One region of the Paenibacillus sp. F411 genome, then DNA from elsewhere that is predicted to be linked to it. Evidence: riboswitches for the same ligand, from Rfam matches in the RefSeq annotation. Region 1 holds a riboswitch; the other holds the start of a gene.

Region 1 (3,209 bases):
GATCATGGTAGACTGCTCCGCCGCCGGACAGACGCCGTACGACCTGAATCCGGTGATCGCGGATGTATTCCTGGTTAATCTCTTCAATCGTATTCTGATGCTTGCCGATAATGATAGATGGCTGGTTGATGTAAAACAGAAGATAGCTGTCGTCCATAGGAAGATGCTTCAGCGCATATTCCTCAATCGCCAGATTGATGGCGGGATCATGGATTCCTTGATTATCAATAAACAGCATAGGTTACGCCTCCGCTTATTCAGTCTTGTCCAGGTTCTATTGTAAACGAAGACCCGCTTCAAGGGCAAAGCCATACGAGAGAGGGATCCAGAACGCCATGCCTTTCCTGTCAAAAGCTTCATACAGATCGCCATCAGAATTAACACACACCTCATGTTCGTCCTGTTAACTGGTAGAAACGAAAGGATGACAGGAGGCGACGTATTTGCTGGACAGAAAAATAGGAGCGCGCACACTTGGACTTCTCAGTGTATTGGGCCTCCTCCTGTTTCAGGGTGCTTTGCGGGCAGCGGAAGCGGAGCCCCACCTTCCGCGGGAGCTTACCGCAAGCTCTGTTACAGCCATGCCGGTATATATTACGGAGGTATATCCCGATGACCGCTCTCACCATGGTGTGATTGAAGGCGCGGGCGGGGCTGATTTATTTGAATTCGTGGAGATTGTGAACATGTCGGAGGAAGCGGTTGATTTCAATGAGCGGTATGCTCTTTATTATGTGTTCGGGGCATACTCAACAGAGCTGTCTGTTAGAAGCGGCGAAGACTTCGACGCCAAGGTGATCCTTCCGGCGCAAAGTACAGCCGTGCTGTGGGTGAAGCGTTCTAGCTCCGGCATTACGGGAGCAGCTTCAAGGCTGACGAAATCAGATTTCAGGGCTTATCATCAGCTGGAGGCACAGGTGCCTGTATTTCAGCTGGAGGGGCAGGATGGCCTTCATCATGCAGATCGCGGGCTGGTCCTGACTGCCCGGGGAGACAGCACGGTGGTTAGTGAGGTGTTTTATGGGGCAGGGGATGTGCAGAGAGGAGGAAGCATCCATGTCAAGCCCCCGCATAAGGGGAACCGCATGCTGCTTCTGGAACAGCGTTCTGCGCCCTCTCCGGGAGCGCTGCTGCCGGAGCAGCAACTCTTTCCAGGCAGTGCCCCCGAGTAGATAATGGTTGTAAGGCTTGTCCAGATGTCCTATAATTCACAACAGAGAACAAGCTTGTATATCAAACCAGATAATCCATACACATACATGCGAGGTCCCGGGCTTAACCTTTAAATCGTTAGCCTCGGGTGAAAAGGGAAGCCGGTGGAATTCCGGCACGGTCCCGCCACTGTAAAGCAGGAGACTCCCCCACGATGCCACTGGCTGTAGCACTAGGCTCGGGAAGGCGGGGGAGAAGCACCACCTGCAAGTCAGGAGACCTGCCTTGCGTGATGATCTGACGGTCCTTCGAGGAGAGGATTACGTTTGGAGCTGCCGTGCATGCAGTGGAACAGATCCTGGCTGTGAAGTAACAGCAGGAGGTGTTTCGCCCGGCTTTATGCCGGTGTACCGATCCAATAACGTAACCCCTGATTCTTTAACGAGGAGTCAGGGGTTTTTTGCGGTCCAAATCCGAAACGCCAGATGAATGATGTTAAAGTGGAGCAAGCTGTATATCTCGAAATTATACAAATAAGGGGAGAGAAACCAATGAACAAGATGTTAAAGTTCGGATCCACGCTCTTGATGACGATGATGCTGGCTATGATGCTGGCGGCGTGCACAAGCCCGGCCGAAGAGAACGAGACACAGCCGGCGCAGCAAGAGCAGTCACAGGGAAGTGAAGCCAATAACGATGAGACCCAGAAGGAAGAGGGCAAAGACAGCGAAGCCGACAAGACCGTCTATCCGTTAACGGTGAAGGATGCGACCGGGACCGAAATGACATTCGAAGCGGCACCGGCGAAGGTAGTTTCCTTGTCTCCGTCTGAAACCGAGAAGCTGTTTGCGCTCGGCCTTGATGAGCAGATCGTTGGTGTGTCCGAGGTGGACGATTACCCGGAGGCGGCGAAGTCCAAGCCCAAGATGGGCGGATATGAGATGGATGTAGAGGCGATTGTGGCATCTGGAGCAGATGTAGTGTTCACGGCTGCCATGAATGAGGATAATATCAACAAGCTTCGTGATCTGGATGTCAAGCTGTTCGTCAATGATCCCAAGACCATTGCTGAAGTGATGGACAATATCGCGCTGGTCGGAGAGATTACAGACCGTAAGGCCCAAGCCAAGGAAATTACCGATCAGATGCAGCAGGAGCTGGACATGGTGAAGAACGCGGTAAAAGACGTGAAGGAAGAAGACAAGAAGACCGTGTATGTTGAATTTTCACCGGGCTGGACAGTAGGCAGCGGAACTTACCTGGATGAAATGCTGAAGCTGAGCAATGCCATCAATGCGGCGGGCGAGGCAGAAGGCTGGTTTGAGGTAAGTGAAGAGAACATTATTGCTGCGAATCCTGATGTCATTCTATATTCCGCAAATGTCATGGATGAGAACAACCAGTCTTTAGATCAGCTCATTCAATCTCGCAGCGGCTGGGATCAAATCCAGGCCATTCAGGACGGACAGCTGTTCAAGCTGGACGACAATCTGATTAGCCGCCCGGGACCTCGTGTTACGCAGGGCCTGATTGAAGTAGCTAAGGCGATCTATCCGGATTTGATGACTCCGTGAATTCCAAGCTGGCAGGCTATACGATAGCGGGACTGCTGCTTCTGGTGCTGACCCTTGTGGTCAGCCTGGGTATCGGCTCCGTTCATCTGCCTGCCGGGCAGATCGGAGCCATGCTGCTTCAGCGGGTTCCCGGTCTGGCAGAGCGGTTTCCGACAGCCTGGGAGTCCTCGGCGGAACAAATTATTATGAAGGTGCGTCTACCCCGTATACTGCTCGGCATGCTGGTGGGTGCATCCCTGGCAACGGCAGGGGCGGCCTTTCAAGGAGTGCTGCGTAATCCGCTTGCGGACCCGTTTACACTGGGCGTGGCCTCCGGCTCGTCACTGGGCGCAGCGCTGCTTATTTTTTACGGTATGCAGTATTCCTTTGCGGGGGCATGGACACTGCCGCTCGTTGCATTTGTCACTGGCGCTGTAACGCTGTGGATCGTGCTGGCATTATCGAGGGAACAGGGCAAGCTTCCAACGCACGGGCTGATCCTGG
Region 2 (3,209 bases), on a different contig from region 1:
AATGGTCGTCGTTGGAAGCAAGGGGAGCTGCCATTTCTCCTGCTGCTTGTCAAAACGAATCTCAAACGGCGAAGTACGGCTGGACGGCTCCTCATGCCGGTTCGCGACAAGCTGCTGCACATGGGTCTTCTGGCGATGCAGTGATTGATTCAAGGTCTTCACGGCCGCTTCAGCGATATCAATCTCTTGCTGCAGGGCTTCTCTTCCTTGCTGCAACGCCTGCTTTAGAATCCTAATTTCGTCCAGCTTCTCCTCTGCGAACGCAAGGGCGTCCAGAAGAACAGGCTCCAGCTTGCTTTCCCCTTTTGTGCTCACTGGCACGTGGAGCAGGCTGCTCGACGGCTGAATCAAGACACGGTCCAGAGCCACCTGCTTGGCAATGGTCTCCAGAAGATTCAGCTCGCTATTGAGATCCGCTCTCCAGATACCCCGTCCGTCAATGATCCCCGCTCCCAGCACCTTGTCTTGCGGAAAGCCATGCTGCTCCAGCGCGCGGATATTGTCTGCTTTGCCATAAACAAAATCCAGGCCGATGCCGTCAACTGGAAGCTGAGTCACCGCAGGATAATACTCCAACGCATCAAAATACGTTTGCAGCATCAGCTTCAGCTGTGGAGCAGCCGAGCGCAGCTCGCTATAAATTCGGTTCAAGCTGGCCAGATCCTCTTCCGGCAGCGTCGTCACCAGGGCCGGCTCATCCAGCTGAACCCATTGCACGCCGGCAGCCTGCAGCTCTGCGAGCACTTGAGCGTACAGTGGAAGAATCCCATCCAGAACCTGCTGACGCTGCTCCGGCTGATACCCCTTGGACAGCTGGACAAAAGTATAAGGCCCGAGAAGCACCGGTCTGCCTTCAATGCCAAGCTCCTGCTTCGCTTCCAGATACGCCTCCAGCGGACGGTTGTGAACCAGCACCGGCTGCTTCTCTCCGAGTTCCGGCACAATATAGTGATAATTGGTATTAAACCACTTCGTCATTTCACAGGCTGTGGCATTATCGCTGCCCCGAGCCATCGCGAAGTAATGCTTCAGGGACGGCTTATCGCCCAGGCTGTCAAAGCGCTGTGGAATGAGTCCGAACATAAACGACACATCCAGCACATGATCGTACATGGAGAAATCATTGACCGGAATCCAGTCAATCCCTTTCTCCTGCTGCAGTTTCAGATGCTTCAGGCGAATAGACTTCATCGTTTGCAGAAACTCCTGCTCCTCCAGCTTTCCGGCCCAGAATGCCTCCAATGCTTTCTTCCACTCTCGGTTCTCTCCGATTCTTGGATACCCCAAGCTTGCACTTTGTACGTTTGTCATAGTTTCCCCTCCCCAAATATTAACCCAATGTAACTGCTTTGTGTAAAAAAAAACAAGAAAAGGGCATCCTCACCTAAAGACATAGGTAAAGATGCCCGCCTGAAATGAAAGCTGCGTGCTTCTTACACCTCCCTATCTCCCGTAGGTATTGCAGTGTTTTCGAAACAGGCAGGTCTCCTGGCTCTCGGGATCATCGCAATCTGGCCGTCTTCCCAATCGACAAGGATGCCGATCAGTGACTTTAATGGCCAGGCTGCTTCTCCGTTACAGTGGCGGGACCGCGCCGGATTTACACCGGTCTTCCCTTTTAAGCAAAAGAGTACTCTCTTTCGCACCTGTTTCTCTCATATAAAGTTGTAGAGTTCAATTATAGCGGGCTACAATTTAGAACATCATAATACACATCCAAGAAAATGGCAATCTATTTTTTACTTTTCCGATGTTATTTATCGGATTTAATAGTTTTATAGGCTTTTTTCTTGAAAACGTACCTTTTACGAAGAGGCTTTGAGCTTCTTCAGCGCTTTGTGAATCCATATGGCAGAGATAACCCCGTCTCCCATCGCAGCTGTAGCCAGCTCGGAATGTACGGCGAGATCCCCGGCAGCCCATACATGCTCAGCTGTCGTCATTTTGGTGCGGGGGTCTGTGATGACATGGCGGTTATGCGCCAGCTCTGCCCCGAGCTGCTTCGCAAGTCCGGAATGCACCTGATTGCCGCCAAAAGAGACGAAGCCGCGCTCGGCCTCTATCATTTCTCCCGATTGGAGCTGAACCCCCTTCAGGCTCCCCTGCTCCTGCAGGATTTTTGCAGCAGGCTGCTCCATATATTGTATGCCGTAAGCTTCCATGGACGAGAGCAATTCCTGATCTACCGGAGTCTGCTCGTGATTGATATAGATCAGGTCCTTCGTCCGCTCCCGCAGCAAGAGTGTCATGCCCGCCCCGGATGAGCCGGAGCCCAGCACAACCGTTCTCCGGTCCTGAATCTCGTAGCCATCACAGTCTGGACACACATAGACACTCTCTCCCAGCGTTGGATACAGGCCCTCGATTTCCGGAATACGGTCACTCAAGCCGGTCGCTAGCAGCAGCGTTCTGGCTTCATACCGTGAACCCTGCGCTCCCTTCAAGATAAAGCCGTCTGACGTAGATTGAGCGGATTCAATAGAGTCCTCCGCGAACGCTACCCCGAAGGATTTCGCCTGCTGACGTCCCCGCCGGCGCAGCTCTTCACCGGAAATCCCCTCAGTCCAGCCCAATATATTGTTATATTTCTTACAGAGCGTCGAACGGCCCTGTCCCTGATCAATGACCAAAACGTCATAATCCACATATCTCCCTAACTGAATTGCAGCCTGGAGGCCTGCGATTCCGCCACCAACAATGATGCAGTCCTTCATCTCTGATCTCCATCTCCTTCGCTACTTTTTACCTAATACATTAAACCAAAAGAAGATGTTTTACTCCGGACACCATAGATCGTCGGTAAAGCGCCAAAAACCGCCCCTGTCAATATGAGGGCAGTGTCGTTTGGGACCCTCAAAGACAAGGAGCGGTTTCAATAGCTCATAGCAGATTGCTGCAGAGCCTCTGAATAATATGCCGGATACCGGCTATACTTTCTACAACTCTGCTTAATACAGGAGGTACATGATGAAAAAGATTCCAGACACATCCTCCCATTACGATGTCGATCTTTCTACTGTGGAATCCCAGCGCAATGATACGGTGGCTGAAGAGTTTCCAGATGGTCCTTATGGATCTTCACTTGAGGCTTCCATGGGTAAAAGTACGCCTTGGCGTGAGGAGCAGCGGCCGCCGAACCGTTTTGATTATGAGAACCGGGAGCTGCACGAAAACGATCCTCGGGACTTCCCAGGTGCCGACCAAACGAT

The links. A riboswitch is a leader RNA that binds a small molecule or an ion and turns the genes downstream of it on or off. The one in region 1 is predicted to bind cobalamin.
Region 2: it holds a riboswitch for cobalamin, as region 1 does, so the genes downstream of both, metE (5-methyltetrahydropteroyltriglutamate--homocysteine S-methyltransferase) here and JJQ72_RS05575 (ABC transporter substrate-binding protein) in region 1, are expected to answer to the same signal.

Annotation. Positions count from the first base shown of each region.
Region 1 covers NZ_JAGFIP010000004.1:14,763-17,971, forward strand. Annotated here, with positions in the region: gene lplA (lipoate--protein ligase) at 1-238, opposite strand, end outside; gene JJQ72_RS05570 (lamin tail domain-containing protein) at 444-1,172, shown strand; cobalamin riboswitch at 1,248-1,454, shown strand; gene JJQ72_RS05575 (ABC transporter substrate-binding protein) at 1,704-2,726, shown strand; gene JJQ72_RS05580 (FecCD family ABC transporter permease) at 2,723-3,209, shown strand, end outside.
Region 2 covers NZ_JAGFIP010000007.1:102,349-105,557, reverse strand. Annotated here, with positions in the region: gene metE (5-methyltetrahydropteroyltriglutamate--homocysteine S-methyltransferase) at 1-1,311, opposite strand, end outside; cobalamin riboswitch at 1,462-1,665, opposite strand; gene JJQ72_RS09575 (NAD(P)/FAD-dependent oxidoreductase) at 1,806-2,714, opposite strand; gene JJQ72_RS09570 (hypothetical protein) at 2,968-3,209, shown strand, end outside.